Regions from separate parts of the Humitalea sp. 24SJ18S-53 genome, predicted to be linked through region 2. Evidence: predicted binding sites of a transcription regulator. Region 2 holds the regulator's gene; the other holds the start of a gene.
What was found. The regulator LexA, encoded in region 2, represses DNA repair genes until DNA is damaged. The targets are predictions, from matches to a motif close to TGTTCTANNTANGTTC.
Positions count from the first base shown of each region.

Region 1: the regulator LexA is predicted to act here: its motif matches at 2,420-2,435, upstream of ACQW02_RS24245 (ImuA family protein).

Region 1 is NZ_CP192599.1:5,044,182-5,052,190, forward strand. It holds gene ACQW02_RS24230 (Bug family tripartite tricarboxylate transporter substrate binding protein) at 1-607, shown strand, start outside; gene ACQW02_RS24235 (HD domain-containing protein) at 616-1,278, shown strand; gene ACQW02_RS24240 (Bug family tripartite tricarboxylate transporter substrate binding protein) at 1,311-2,288, shown strand; gene ACQW02_RS24245 (ImuA family protein) at 2,541-3,278, shown strand; gene ACQW02_RS24250 (DUF6504 family protein) at 3,275-4,792, shown strand; gene ACQW02_RS24255 (error-prone DNA polymerase) at 4,789-8,009, shown strand, end outside.
Region 2 is NZ_CP192599.1:1,736,923-1,744,931, reverse strand. It holds gene trpD (anthranilate phosphoribosyltransferase) at 127-1,152, shown strand; gene trpC (indole-3-glycerol phosphate synthase TrpC) at 1,155-1,985, shown strand; gene moaC (cyclic pyranopterin monophosphate synthase MoaC) at 2,021-2,452, shown strand; gene ACQW02_RS08440 (molybdopterin molybdotransferase MoeA) at 2,457-3,662, shown strand; gene lexA (transcriptional repressor LexA) at 3,792-4,517, shown strand; gene ACQW02_RS08430 (ComEC/Rec2 family competence protein) at 4,521-6,677, opposite strand; gene gltX (glutamate--tRNA ligase) at 6,768-8,009, shown strand, end outside.

The DNA of each region.
Region 1 (8,009 bases), 2.6 Mb from region 2:
CTCGATGCCGAACGCGCTGGTGGTCACCGCCAACTTCCCGGCCCGCAGCTTTGCCGATCTGGTGAACATGGCGCGGGAACGCCCCAACCAGATCGGCTATGCCAGTCCCGGCAGCGGTTCGTCGGGCCATCTCGCCATGGCCATGCTGCAACGCGCGGCGGGGATCGAATTGCTGCACGTGCCCTATCGCGGCGCGGCGCCCGCGATCACCGATGTGCTGGCGGGGCAGGTGCCCGTGCTGATCATCAATGTGGACATCCCGCTGCCACATGTCCGCGCCGGCACGCTGCGCGTCCTTGCGGTGACCAGCAGCGAACGCAGCAGCCTCTACCCCGACGCACCGACGCTGGCCGAGGCCGGTGTCCCCGGCTTCGCCGCCGTGGGCTGGGTCGGCATTTCCGCCCCCGCCGGCACGCCGCCGGATGTCGTGGCCCGGCTGCATGCCGCGATCACCGAGGCCCTGCGCGAGCCGCAATTGCGCGAGCGTTTCGCCGGCAGCGGCTACGTCGCCGCCAACGGCAGCCCGGACGACTACGCCGCCTTCATCGGCGCCGAGATCGACAAATGGGGAAGCGTCACCCGCGACCTCGGCATCACCCTCGAATAGGCACCGACATGGAATTTCTCGACAGTCGCCCCCGGCGCGACGTGACCCCGGAAATGCGTGCCTCCGTGCTGGAGGACCTGCCGGAACTGGCAGACATCCAGCACGAGGAACTGCGGCGCAAATGCATCGACGCCTGGTGCCTGGCGCTGTCGGAGACGAGCTTTGGCCGCATCACCGACCTGCCGGGCGAAGCCAATCCGGGCATGTTCACCCTGAAGCGCGGCAACCAGGCGGCGCATCTGCGTGGCGTGACGCGAATCGCGCTCGCCATCGCCGACGACTTCATCACCAGCTACCCGGAAGTGCGGATCGACCGCGACATCGTGCTGGCCGGCGGCCTGCTGCACGACGTCGGCAAGGCTTGGGAGTTCGAGCCGGCGAACCGCGCGCGCTGGACCACCGACCCTTCGGCGAATGGTTCGCCGTCGCTGCGGCATCCCGTCTATGGCGCGCATATCTGCATCGCCGTGGGGCTGCCGGAATCGATCGCGCATATCGCCCTGGCCCATTCCATGGAGGGCGAGCACCTGATCCGCGGCCTGGAATGCCTGATCGTGCAGCGGGCGGATCACCTCTGGTGGTCGATCGCCGGCGGCTGCGGGCTGTTGGATCCGAGCAGCGATCCCATCCTGGCCGCGCGCAAGATCGTGCCACGCGCGCTGCGCGACTGACGCGCCAAAACCAACGGGGAGGAACGACAACAATGACAAAGCAACTCGGTCGCCGGGCCGCGCTGGCCGGCCTGGCGCTGCCGGCCCTGGTCCGCCCCGTGTCGGCGCAGCCCGCCTGGCCGTCGCGCCCGGTGCGCGTGGTGGTCTGCTGGTCGCCGGGCGGCGGCGTGGATGTCGTTGCACGCCGGATGTGCGCGAAACTGTCGGAACAACTCGGCCAGCCTTTCGTGGTCGAGAACCGGCCGGGCGCCACCGGCTCCATCGGCGCGGCCGAGGTCGCGCGCGCGGCGCCCGACGGGCACACGCTGCTGGCGATCGACAATTCCTTCTCGACCCTGCCCTACCTGTTCAGCCGGCTGCCCTTCGACCAGGCGACGGCCTTCCGGCCGATCTCGCTTTCGGCGATCTCGCCGCTGTTCCTCGGCGTTTCCGCCAATGCGCCGCACCGCGACCTTGCCGCCTTCATCGCCGCGGCGAAGGCGACGCCGGAGAAGATCAGCTACGGCACCGGCGGCAACGGCAGCGCGCCGCATTTCGCCACGCTGGCCTTCGAGCAGGCCGCCGGCGTCAAGCTGTTCCACGTGCCCTTCCGCGGCGCCAACGAGGCCGTGACGGCGGTGTTGTCCGGCACGGTGGATGCGGTGATCGTCTCCATCGGATCGGCTTTGGGCAGCCTGCAGGGCGGGCAGATCCGCCCCCTCGCGATCAGCGGCGGCGGCCGCGTCGCGGCGCTGCCAGGGACGCCGACCTTCGCCGAGGCCGGGCTTCCTGGCTTTGGCGTGGTCAGTTGGTACGGCCTGGCGGCGCCGCGCGGCACGCCGGATGCGATCATCACGCGGCTGCATGCGGAGATGCGCAAGGCGCTGGCGACGGAGGACATGAAGGCCTTCCTCACCTCCATCGGCTCGGAGCCCGGCGGCCTCGATCCCGCCGCCTTCCAAAGCCTGATCACGGAGGAGACGGAACGCTGGCGTAGCGTGGCCCTGGCTGGCGGGATCGAGCGGCAATAAGTGCCTGGCGGATCCCGGGGGCGTGGGCTGATGGGCAGCCCGAAGGCGTCACGCACCCTCACCCCATGACGCCTTTTCCGAGGATTTGAAGCTTTCCAGAGGCACCACGAGGCCTGGGCGGAGATCGGTTGAGTTCTTGATTTGTTCCCATCTTTGGGCCAGTCTCCGCCCATGTCCGAACCCGATCCCTTTGCGCCCCGGGTCTTCTCGTCGAGGCGGTTCCGCCTGCAACAGGCACGGTAGCCAAAGGCCTTGCCCAAAACCCAGCCCGTCCCGGATCGGCCTTCCATCGACCAGCCTGCCCTGCTTGCCGCCCTGCGCGCGCGGGTCATCCGGCTGGAGGGCGCCGGGCGTGCCGCCCATGACACCGCCGCCATTCCCGTCTGCGACGGCCTCGGGCTGCCGGGCGGCGGTCTCGCCCGCGCGACCTTGCACGAGATCCTGGCCGCCGAACCCGGCTGTGGCGCCGCTTTCGCGGCCGTCCTGCTGGCCCGCAGCGGGGGCACCGTCCTCTGGATCGGGGCCGGCACGGATGCGCTGACCGCCTGGCCTCCGGGCCTCGCCCGTTTCGGCCTGCTGCCCGCCAAGCTGATTCTGCTGCGTGCCGAACGCTGGTCCGACGCACTCTGGGCGATGGAGGAGGCGCTGGGCTGCCCCGCCGTCGCCGGCGCCCTGCTGGCACCGGACTGGCACGCCGATCCGGCCGCGGCCGCACTCGACCTGACCGCCAGCCGCCGGCTGCAACTCGCGGCGGAGGCGGGCGGCGGCATCGGGCTGCTGCTGCGGCCTGACATGGCCAACCCGCCGCCCAGCGCCGCGGCCAGCCGGTGGCGCATTTCCGCGCTGAATGCCGCCGGGGCCGGGCACGGGATGGGTGACCCGTGCTGGCAGTTGGAGCTGCTGCGCCTGCGCGGCGGCAGGCCCGGTGGTCCCTGGGCGGTGACCTGGCGTGCCGCGGCCGGGCGGATGGAGCGGGATGCAGCGGCATGATCCCCGACGCCCGCCGCTTCCTGGCCCTGCACTTGCCAGACCTCGCCACGGACCGCCTCCGGCGTGCGGAGCCTGATCTGCCGCCTGGCCTGCCTCTCGCCACCTGGGCCAGCGAGGGACCGCGGCGGGCGCTGGCGGCGGTGGACCATGCCGCGGCGGGTCTCGGCCTGCGGGCTGGCCAGGCGCTGGCCGATGCTCAGGCCATCGTGCCGGCACTCATTCTCCGTCCCGCCGATCCGGCCGGCGATGCGCGCATGCTGGAAAGCCTGGCGCTATGGGCGCGGCGCTACACCCCGCTCGCCGCGGCCGACCAGCCGGATGGGTTGCTGCTCGACATGACCGGCTGCGCCCATCTGCTGGGTGGCGAGGCGCCCCTGCTGCACGACGCGCTGGCACGGCTGCGGCGCGCGGGGTTCGCCGTGCGTGGCGCGGTGGCCGGCGCCGCGGCCACCGCCGGCGCCCTGGCCCGGGGCACATGCGACGGCCCGATCGTGGCAAGCGGGGCCGAGGCGTCGCGGGTCGGGCCGCTGCCGCTCGGCCTCGCGCTGCGGCTGGAACCGGGCTTGCTGCTGCGGCTTATGCGTTTCGGCCTGCGCAGCGTCGGGGATCTGCTGGCATTGCCACGCGCGCCCCTTGCACGGCGCTTCGGGGCCGATCTGCTGCACCGGCTCGACGCCGTCACGGGGCAGCGGCGCGAGGCCATCCGCCCTGTCCAGGCACCGCCCGGCCTCGTCGTGGCGCGGGATTTCGTGGAGCCGATCGTCACCCGCCCCGGCATCGACGCGGTGCTCGACCGGCTGCTGGAAGCCTTGTGCATCAAGCTGCGCGAAGCAGGGCGCGGGGCGCGGCAGGTGGTGCTGCTGGCCTGGCGGGTGGATGGCATGGTGCAGGAACTGGCGATCGGCACCGGCCAGCCGACGCGCGCGCCGGCGCATCTGCGCCACCTGTTCCGCGATCGGCTGGAGCGGCTGGAACCCGGCCTTGGCTTCGAACGCATGGCGCTGGAGGCCCGCGCCACCGATCCCATGGCGACCGGCCTGCAGGCCGCGCTCGCCATCGGCGGCCGGCGCGATGACGGCGCGGCGCAGGTCCTGGCACAGTTGCTCGACCGGCTGCGCCAGCGCGTGCGGGTGCAGCGCGTGGCCCCCCTGGCCAGCCATTGGCCGGAGCATATGGTCGCCCCGCTGGACCCGCATGATGCCATGCCCGCCATGCCCGCGGGCTGGGCCGCTTCGGCCGCGCCGGTGCTGCTGCTGCGCCGGCCGCAGCCTATCGAGGTTGTGGCGCCCTTGCCGGATGGCCCGCCCGCGCTGCTGCGCTGGCGCGGCACCGCGCAGCGCGTGCTGCGCGCCGAGGGGCCGCGGCGGCTGGAACCCGCGTGGTGGCGTGGCCCCAGGCTGCCGCCGTCCCGCGACTATCACCAGGTGGAACTGGCCTCCGGCGCCCGGCTATGGGTCTATCGCGCCGGGTCGCCCGGGGCGGCCTGCTGGCTGTTGCACGGGCATCTGCCGTGACCGGCTATGCGGAGTTGGCGGCACGCTCGAACTTCTCCTTCCTCGATGGCGCCTCGCACCCGCATGAACTGGTGGAAACGGCGCGGGCGCTGGGCCTGGCCGGGATCGGGATCTGCGATACCAATTCCCTGGCGGGCGTGGTGCGCGGCCATGTCGCGGCGCAACAGGCGGGGCTGCCGTTCCGGGTCGGTTGCCGGCTGGTGCTGGACGATGGCAGCGCCTGGCTGGCCTGGCCCACCGACCGCGCCAACTATGGACGACTGACCGCGCTGCTGTCGCAGGCCCGGATGGCGGCGCCGAAGGGCGAATGCCGGATCGGCCGGGCGGCGATGCACGCCGCCGCCACCGGCTGGGTGCTGGCCGCCATCCCGCCCGGCGATCCGGACGATGGCTTTGCGGAACGGTTGCGCGCCGATGCCAGGGCGTTGCGGGGACGGCTGGCCTTGCCGCTGCTGCTGGTGGCGTCCTGCACCCATCGTGGCGATGACCAGATGCGGCTCGACCGGCTGGCCACCATCGGCCCGGGGCTGCTCGCCATCGGGGATATTCGCTACCACCACGCCGCGCGCCGGCGGCTTGCCGATGTGCTGAGCGCGATCCGGCTCGGCCGCACCGTCGATGCGCTGGGCCATGACGCGGAGCCAAATGCCGAGCGGCACCTGAAGCCGCCGGCCGAGATGGCGCGCCTGTTCGCCCGCCATCCGGAGGCGCTGACCAATACGCTGCGCGTGCTGGCGGCGACCGGCGGCTTCTCGCTCGGCCAGTTGCGCTACGAATATCCGGACGAAATCCTGGAGGAAGGCCGCACCGCGCAGCAGACGCTGGAGGCGCGAGTCACCGCGGCGTTGGAAACACGCTGGCCGGACGGCGCTTCGGCGGCGGTGCGCGAGGGCATCGCGCATGAACTGCGGCTGATCGGGCAGCTCGGCTACGCGCCCTATTTCCTGACGGTGCACGAGATCGTCCGCTTCGCCCGCGCGCAGCAGCCGCCGATCCTGTGCCAGGGCCGCGGCTCGGCGGCCAATTCCGCGGTGTGCTTCGTGCTCGGCATCACCGCCGTCGATCCGTCCCAGCACAACCTGCTGTTCGAGCGCTTCATCTCCGCCAGCCGCGGCGAACCGCCCGACATCGACATCGATTTCGAGCATGAGCGGCGGGAGGAGGTGATCCAGCACCTCTACCAGCGCTATGGCCGCGACCGTGCGGCGATCTGCGCCACCATCATCCGTTTCCGCGCGCGCAGCGCGATCCGCGAGGTGGGCCGCGCCATGGGCCTCACCACCGACGTCACCGCCCGCCTCGCCAAGGCCAGTTGGGGGCCGGGGCGCGAGAGGGAACTTTCCGAACTCGCGGCGGAGGAGGGGTTGGACACCGGCGACCCGCGCCTCGCGATGGCCGTGGAGCTGGCGGAGGAGTTGCAGGATTTCCCGCGCCATGCGGCGACCCATGTGGGCGGCTTCGTGATCACCCGCGGGCCTTTGGTCGAACTGGCGGTGGTCGCCAATGCCGCGATGGAGGACCGCACCGTCCTCGAATGGGACAAGGACGATATCGAGGCGCTGGGCATCCTCAAGGTGGATGTGCTGGGGCTCGGCATGCTGTCCTGCCTGCGTCGCGGCTTCGACCTGCTGCGCCAGCACGCGCGTGTCGATCTCGATCTGGCCAGCCTCCCGAAGGAATGCCCGGAAACCTACGCGATGCTGCGCCGGGCGGATTCGGTCGGCGTGTTCCAGGTGGAAAGCCGGGCGCAGATGAACATGCTGCCGCGGCTGCGGCCGGATAAGTTCTACGACCTGGTGATCGAGGTCGCCATCGTCCGCCCCGGCCCGATCGCCGGCGACATGGTGCATCCGTATCTGCGGCGGAAATCGGGTGCGGACAAGGTGGTCTATCCATCGCCGTCATCGGACTACGGGCCGCCGAACGAGCTGGAGCAGGTGCTTGGCAAGACGCTGGGCGTGCCGCTGTTCCAGGAGCAGGTGATGCGCATCGCCATCGTCGCCGCGGGCTTCACCCCGGATGAGGCGGACAAGCTGCGCCGCGCCATGGCGACCTTCAAGGCGCGTGGCCAGGTCGAGCAATACCGCGACAAGCTGGTCTCCGGCATGGTCCGGCGCGGCTATGTGCGCGACTTCGCCGAGCGTGTCTTCACCCAGATCGAAGGCTTCGGCAGCTATGGCTTCCCGGAAAGCCACGCGGCCAGTTTCGCGCATCTGGTCTATGCCTCCTCCTGGGTGAAGTGGCACCACCCCGCGGCCTTTGCCTGCGCGCTGCTCAACAGCCAGCCGATGGGTTTTTACGCGCCGGCGCAGATCGTGCGCGACGCGCGGGAGCATGGTGTGGCGATCCGCGCCATCGACGTGAACGCCAGCGCCTGGGACTGCACGCTGGAGCCGCAACCGGACAGTGCCAATGGGCTGGCGCTGCGGCTTGGGCTGCGGCTGGTGACCGGGCTGGCGGCGGAGGATGGCGCGCGCATCGCCGCGGCGCGCGAGGCCCGCAACGGGGCGCCCTTCACCTCCGTCGAGGAACTCGCCTGGCGCGCCGGGGCGGGATCGCAGGCGCTCGATGCACTGGCCGCGGCCGATGCCTTCGCCGGGCTCGGCGCCGGGCGGCGCCATGCGGCGTGGGAGGCGCGCGGCATCCCCGGCGGGCCGCGCGATCTGCCATTGTTTGCCGCGGCCACCGATCCCCTGGCCGACGAAACCGCGCTGGTGCCGGAACCGCAGGTGGCCCTGCTGCCACCCACCGAAGGCGAGACGGTGGTGGAGGATTACCGCGCCACCGGCCTGACGCTGCGGCGGCATCCGCTTGCCCTGCTGCGCCCGCAACTCACCGCGCGGCGCTGCGCCGATACGCGCGGCTTGCGGCAGGCGCGCCAGGGCTCGACCATCCGCCTGCCGGGGCTGGTGCTGATGCGCCAGCGGCCAAGCTCGGCCAAGGGGGTGGTGTTCCTGACGGTGGAGGACGAGCATGGTGTCGGCAATCTGGTCGTCTATCCGGATATCGCGGCGCGCTGCCGCGCCGCGTTGGTCGCCGGACGGCTGCTGCTGGCGGAAGGTCGCGTGGAACGCGTGGCCGAACACACCGAGGTGCCGATCACGCATCTGATCATCCGCGCCCTCACCGACTGGTCGGACCTGCTGGACGGCCTGCTGCTGCCTGAGGCGGAAAGCGATACGGCCTGGGCGGAACGCAATCTCGGCCGGGCCGACGA
Region 2 (8,009 bases):
AGGCCCGGCCCATCGGCCTTTTTCACCCGCCCGGACGCCATCCCGCCCACCCGCATCCTTGACGCGCCCGCCGCGCCGCGCGACGTCTCCGCGCGTGACACACCCCGTCCCCGGCAAAACGCGCCCATGTCCCTGAAACCCATCCTGGCGCGCCTGGCCGCCGGCGAGCGCCTGGCCGAGTCCGAGGCCGAGCACGCCTTTGGCATCATCATGGCGGGCGAAGCCACGCCCGCGCAGATCGCCGGGCTGCTGATGGCCATGCGCGTGCGGGGTGAGACGGTGGCCGAAATGACCGGCGCGGTCCGCGCGATGCGCGCCCGCATGACCGGGATCGAGGCGCCGCCGGACGCCATCGACGTGGTCGGCACCGGGGGGGATTCGGCCGGCACGCTGAATATCTCCACCGCCGCGGCCCTGGTCGTGGCCGGGGCCGGCGTGCCGGTCGCCAAGCACGGCAACCGGGCGCTATCGTCCAAATCCGGGGCGGCGGATGCGATGACCGCCCTTGGCGTCACCCTGGATGTGCCGATCGAGCGGCTGCCGCAGGTGCTGGCCAGCGCGGGGATGGTCTTCCTCATGGCGCCCCGCCACCACGCCGCCCTGCGCCATGCGGCCGGGCCACGGGTGGAACTGGGCACGCGGACCATCTTCAACCTGCTGGGGCCGATGGCCAATCCGGCGCGGGTGACGCGCCAGATGACCGGCGCCTTTGCCCCGGAATGGCTGCGGCCGATGGCGGAGACCCTGCTGCGGCTGGGCACGACATCGGCCTGGCTGGTGCATGGCCAGGGGCTGGACGAATTGACCATCGCCGGGCCGTCGCAGGTGGTCGCCATCCGCGACGGGCTGCTGCACGAATTCAGCGTCTCGCCGGAGGATGCCGGCCTGCCGCGCGCGCCCGCCAGCACGCTGAAGGGCGGCGACCCGGCGGAGAATGCCGCGGCTCTGCTCGCCCTGTTGGAAGGCGCGCGCACCCCCTATCGTGACTGCGTGGTGCTGAACGCCGCCGCCGCCCTGGTCGTCGCCGGCCGTGCCGCCGACCTGCGGGAGGGGGCGGTGCTGGCGGCGCAGAGCCTGGACAGCGGTGCCGCGATGAACGTGCTCGACCGATTGAAGACCGCCACCGCCCCCCTCACCGCGCCAGCAGGCTGACCATGCCCGACATCTTGACCTACGACCTGCATGCGGACGTCCCGGATGTCCTGAAGCGCATCCTGGCCGACAAGGCGAAGGAGGTGGCGCTGCGTGCCGCCGCCATGCCGCAGTCGGCCGTCGAATCCGCTGCGCGCCACGCGCCGAAGATCCGCGATTTCGTCGGCGCCTTGTGCGAGCGGCTATCGGATGGGCGGATCGGGCTGATCGCCGAGATCAAGAAGGCCTCGCCCTCCGGCGGGCTGATCCGCGACCCGTTCGAGCCCGCGGCGCTGGCAAAAGCCTACCAGGCCGGTGGGGCCGCCTGCCTGTCGGTGCTGACCGACGGCCCCTGGTTCCAAGGCTCGGTCGAGGATCTGGTCGCCGCCCGCGCCGCCTGCACCCTGCCCGTGCTGCGCAAGGACTTCATGATCTCGCCCTGGCAGGTGTTCGAGGCCCGGGCGATGGGGGCCGATTGCGTGCTGCTGATCATGGCGGCGCTGACCGACGAACAGGCGCGCGAGTTGGAAGCCGTCGCCCGCAGCCTGGACATGGCGGTGCTGGCCGAAGTGCATGACGAGCGTGAGCTGGAACGCGCCCTTGGCCTGGAAACCCGGCTGATCGGGGTGAACAACCGCAACCTGCGGACCCTGGTGACCGACCTTGCCACCACCGAGCGCCTGGCCCCGCTGGTGCCGCCCGAACGCCTGCCGGTCGCCGAATCCGGGATGCGCGGCCCGGCCGATGTGCGCCGCATGGCCGATGCCGGCGCCCGCTGCATCCTGGTCGGCGAACATCTGTTGCGCGAGGCCGATGTCGAAGCCGCCGCCCGCGCGATGGTCGAGGCAGCGTGACCCTGACGCATTTCGACGCCGCCGGCCGGGCGGCGATGGTCGATGTGTCGGACAAGCCGCCGACCGCCCGCATCGCCACGGCCCGCGGCCGGGTGGTGATGCTGCCCGCCACCCTGGCGTTGGTCGAGGCTGGGCGCGCCGGCAAGGGCGATGTGCTGGGCGTCGCCCGCCTGGCCGGCATCATGGCCGCCAAGCGCACCGCCGACTTGATCCCGCTGTGCCACCCGCTGGCGCTGTCCAAGGTGACCGTGGACCTGGTGACCGTGGCCCCCGATGCGGTCGAGATCGAGGCGACCGTAAAGACCACCGGCCCGACGGGCGTGGAGATGGAGGCGCTGACCGCCGTCTCCGTCGCCGCGCTGACCGTCTATGACATGCTGAAGGCCGCCGACCGCGCCATGCGGATCGAGGATGTTCGCGTGGTCCACAAGGCAGGCGGGCGGTCCGGCGAATACAATGCCGCCTGAGCCCATGCTGTCGGTCGAGGCAGCGCGGGCGAAAATCCTGGCCGCCCTGTCGCCGCTGCCGGCCGAGGTCGTGGCGCTGCATGAGGCGGCCGGGCGCGTGCTGGCCAGCGCCGTGGTGGCGCGGCTGACCCAGCCGCCGGCGGATGTCTCGGCGATGGACGGGTATGCCCTGCGCGCCGCCGATGCGGTGCCTGGCGCGGCGCTGGCGGTGATCGGCGCGGCCCCGGCCGGGCATCCTTTTGCGGGCACGGTTGGTCCGGGTCAGGCCGTGCGGATTTTTACCGGCGGCTTCATCCCGGCAGGCACCGATGCGCTGCTGTTGCAGGAGGATGCCGAGGAGGCCGATGGCCATGTCATGGCGCGCGAACAGCCCCGCGCCGGGCGTTGGGTGCGGCCCGCGGGGCTGGATTTTTCGGCTGGCGACACCTTGCTGGCCCCGGGCCGGCGGCTGACCGCCCGCGACATCGGTCTGGCGGCCGCGGCCAACCATCCCTGGCTTGCGGTGCGTCGCGCGGCCAGAATCGCGATCCTGGCGACGGGGGATGAGATCGCCCTGCCCGGCGAACCGCTGCCGCCCGGGGGCATCGTGTCGTCCAACGCCCATGCGCTGGCGGCGGTGTGCCGCGCCATGGGGGCGGTGCCGAGCATCCTGCCGATCGCCGCCGACACCGCCGACGCCTTTGCCGGCATGGCCGAGACGGTGCGCGGCCACGACCTGCTGGTGACCACCGGGGGGGCGAGCGTCGGCGCGCATGACCTGGTGCAATCGGCCCTGGCGCCCGAAGGCTTCGAACGCGGTTTCTGGCGCATCGCCATGCGGCCGGGCAAGCCGCTGATCTGGGGGCGCCTGGGGTCCGTGCCGCTGCTGGGGCTGCCGGGCAATCCGGTCTCGGCCCTGGTTTGCGCCGTGCTGTTCCTGATGCCCGCGCTGCGGCGGATGGGTGGTGAGGCCGCGACCGACCCGGTGTTCCAGCCCGCCATCGCCGGGGTCGACCTGGCCGAGAATGACGGGCGGGAAGACTACCTGCGCTGCGCCCTGGCGCGCGACGACGCGGGCCGCCTGGTCGCGACGCCGGCGGCCAAGCAGGACAGTTCGATGCTGCGCACCCTGGCCGGTGCCGATGGGCTGCTGCGCCGCGCGGTGCGGGCGCCGGCGCTGGCGGCGGGGGCCGCGGTCGAGGTGATCGACCTGGGCGCCCTTGGCGTTTGATTCACTGTTGCGAATCAAGCCCCTGGCCTGTGGAAAACGGTTGACGGGCGATTTGGAACCTTCCTAGAACATCGGCACAGGTTGCCGCTTTGTTCGCGGCGATTCGCCTTTCGGGAGATGTCCGCGCCTATGCTGACCCGCAAGCAGCACGAATTGCTGATCTTCATCGACCGCCACCTGGCCATGACCGGCTATTCGCCGTCGTTCGAGGAGATGAAGGCGGCACTGTCGCTGAAATCCAAGTCCGGCATCCATCGCCTGATCACGGCGCTGGAGGAACGTGGCTTCCTGCGCCGCCGCGCCCATCGCGCCCGGGCGCTGGAGGTCATCCGCGTGCCGGAAAGCCGGACGCAGAGCGGCACGCCCGACCTGACGGTTGTGCCGCCCGATGGCGTGGGCTTCACCCCCAATGTCATCCGCGGCAATTTTGCCCCCAACCTGCCGGGGGCGGCGCGCGCGGCGAATGACGCGGCGGCGGTGTCGTTGCCGCTCTATGGCCGCATCGCCGCGGGCCAGCCGATCGAGGCGCTGCGCGACAGCGGCAGCACGATCGAGGTGCCGAGCGCGATGCTCTCGGGCGGCGAACACTATGCGCTGGAAGTCTCCGGCGATTCGATGATCGACGTCGGCATCCTGGATGGCGACAAGGTGATCATCCGCCGCGGCGATACGGCAGAGAACGGCGCCATCGTGGTGGCGCTGGTGGATGAGAACGAGGTGACCCTGAAGCGCCTGCGCCGGCGCGGCAATTCGATCGCGCTGGAAGCGGCGAACCCGCGGTATGAGACGCGGATTTTTGGGCCGGATCGGGTGCGGGTGCAGGGGCGGCTGGTGGGGTTGGTCAGGACGTACTGACCGCTACCCTTCCTCGGCCATCGGCAGCAGGGACGGTCGCGGCAGCGGCCGCCCCGGCACCCAGGGGCGGTCGCCGCGATAATCGCGGTCGCTGACCACCCGCGCGCCATCCGGCGCCAGCCACACGGCATGGGCGCCGTCGCGCCAGACGGAAAACCGGTCCACCACCTGGCTGCCGTCGCAGCGTCCGCGCATCGGTTCGGGCGCGATGACCACCGCCGCGATGCCGCAGACGCCGGGGGGTGGTGGTAGCCGGTCGGGATAGACCCCGGCGCGGGCCGCGCCACGGACGGGGGGGGCCGGGCGGACCAACACCGCCTCGGCCCCGCCCGGCGTCGCGCGCAACCGGCACAGATCGGTGGTGCAGGCCAATAACCCGCCAGCGGCGTCGCTGGCGGGCAGTTCGGCGGCGGTGTCCTCGCCAAAGCCGCGCAGCCAGATGTCGCGCACCATCCGGCTGGCGCCGGCGGCGCGCCAGACAAAGACCTCTCCATCGGCGCGCAGGGCCACTTGGCGGGCATCGGCCGCGACCAGCACATCGGGCGGCCGCACGACATAGGCGGACAGCAGCCCGGCCAGGATGAAGGGCACGCCCCAAAGCCGCGCCGGCCGCTTCCACAGGCACAGCCAACAGAACCCGGCCGACAGCACCGCCAGCCCAGCCACCGGCGGCGGCTGGGCGACCAGCGCGGCCCCCGGCCAGGCGGCGACGCCATGGGCGACCCAGAGGATCGCCTCCACCCCCCAGCCCATCGGGACCAGGGCGATGCCTTCCAATCCGAAGGGCATCAACAGCAGCGCCAGCATCCCCGCCGGCATCACCAATACCGAGGTGATCGGCACCGCCAGCGCATTCGCCGCGACGCCAAACACCTGCAGCCGGCCAAAGTGATACAGGCCGAAGGGGGTGGTCGCGGCGCCGGCCAGCACCGAGGTCAGCATCAACCCTGCCACCACCAGCAGCCCCCGCCGCCACCAGGCGCCATCGCCGCGCCACAGCGCGATCCGCCCGCGCAGGGCCTCATACCCCGCGATCAGGGCGAGCACGGCGGCGAAACTCATCTGGAAGGACGGGCCCAGCACCGCCGCCGGATTGACCAGCATCACCGCCACCGCCGCCACGGCCAGGACCCGCAGCGAGATCGCCCGGCGCCCCAGCATGACCCCCAATGTCACCAGCGCCGCCATGGCGAAGGAGCGCAGCATCGGCACCTGGAACCCAGTCAGGACCAGGTAGCCAGCCCCCGCCGCCAGCGCCACGACGGAGGCCACCGGCTTGCCCGGCACCCGCAGCGCCAGCCAGGGCACCGAGGCGATGCCGAAGCGCGCGAGCCAGAAGGACAGGCCCATCACGATGCCGATATGCAGGCCGGAGACGGACAGCAGATGGGCCAGCCCGGAATCCCGCATGGCGGTCAGGTCGGCGGCCGGGATGGCGCTCTGCCCGCCCGTCAGCAGGGCGCCGGCGATCGCGCCGGTGGCGCCGGGCAAGGCGGCGGTGACGCGCGCCTCGATGCTGGCGCGCAGCCCGGCGAGAGGTGGGGCGGCGCCATCGCCGGGGGTGACCTCGGCCGGGCCGATGCCGAAGCCCGACCCCGCCTGCCCGGCGAAGAAGGCGGCGCGCTGGAAATCCCAGGCCCCCGGAAAGGCCGGCGGCGCGGGCGGGCGGACCAGGGCGCGCAGGGTGATCGTGTCCCCCGGCGCCGGACGGGCGGCGTCGCCGGCGCGCAGGCGGATGCGCAAGGAGCGCGGGATGGGATGGCCGCCATCGAGGCGGGCCTCGGCCAGGGTGACGCGACGCCCCTCGGGCAGCAGATCGACCGCCTGCACGATACCGGTGACGAGGGTGGCCCGCGTCGGCAGCGACACGACCGGCGCGGCCCGGCCCGCGTGCCACAGCGCCACGGCGAAGCCCAAGGTCCCGGCAGCGAGCAGCCCGATGCCCAGGGCCGCCAGCGGCGCGCGGCGCAGCAGCAGGACGGCCGCGGCCAGGAACGGCACCGGCAGCCAGACCCAGCGCGGATCGGGTTCGCTGGCCGCGGCGAAGTAGGCCAGCACCCCCGCCCCCATCGCGACCGCGAGGAATGGCGGCAGGTCGCGCCAGGATTCAGCCAGCGCCAACCGCACCGCTTCCGGCCAGCGCGCGGCCGGGCCGGCCAAAACCTGGCTCAGGCGCGCGCCCCGCTAGGCCACGCGGCATCGCGCGTGCTACGGCCGCGCGACAATGCCTGGACTTTCGTGACACACGCCATGACCATCCGCACCCGCTTTGCCCCCTCGCCCACCGGCTACCTGCACATCGGCGGCGCCCGCACCGCCTTGTTCAACTACCTGTTTTCCCGCCACCACGGTGGGCAATTCCTGCTGCGGATCGAGGATACAGACAAGGCGCGCAGCACCGATGCCGCCGTCAAGCAGATCCTGGAAAGCCTGGACTGGCTGGGGCTGAACCCCGACGAACCGCCGGTGCTGCAATCGAGCCGCGAAGCCCGCCATGCGGAGGTCGCCCGCGAATTGCTGGCCAGCGGCCACGCCTACGAAGCCTATGACACGGCCGAGGAACTGGCCGCGATGCGCGCCGCCGCCGAGGCGGAAAAACGCTCCTTCCGCTACGACGGCCGCCGCTGGCGCGATGGCACCGCGACGCCGCCCCTCGGCATCGCCCCGGTCATCCGCATCAAGGCGCCGCTGACCGGCGAGATGCATGTGCCCGACCTGGTCCAGGGCGATGTCCGCGTCGGCTACACCGAATTGGACGACCTGATCATCCTGCGGTCCGACGGGTCGCCGACCTATCTGCATGCGGTCGTGGTGGACGACCACGACATGGGGATCACCCATGTCATCCGCGGCGACGACCACCTGACCAATACCTTCCGTCAATGCCTGATCTATGACGCGATGGGCTGGAAGCGGCCGGAGTTCGCGCATATCCCGCTGATCCATGGGGCCGATGGGGCGAAGCTGTCCAAGCGGCACGGCGCGGTGTCTGTGCTGGATTTCCGCACCCAGGGGCTGCTGCCGGAGGCGGTGTGCAACTACCTGCTGCGCCTCGGCTGGGGTCATGGGGATGAGGAGTTCCTGACCCGCGAGCGGGCGATCGACCTGTTCGACCTGCCGGGTGTCGGGCGGGCGGCGTCGCGGATGGATTATGCCAAGCTCAGCCACCTGAACGGGCTGTGGATGCGGCAGACCGCGCCGGAACGCTTGACCGCAGAGGTGGTCGGCAGGCTGGGGCTGGGCACCGCATCGCCCGCCGCGGCCCGGGTCGCGGCCTTGGTGCCGGACCTCGCACCACGCGCCAGGAACCTCGTGGAACTTGCTGAACAGGCACGTTTTGTGGTCGACATGCCCGCGATGGATGCCAAGGCCGCCGCAGCCCTGGATGCGACCGCCCGCACCCGTCTGCCGGCCTTGGCCGAGGCCCTGGCCGCGACCGACTGGAGCCGCGAGGCGCTGGAAACCACGCTGCGGGCACAGGCCGACATCCTC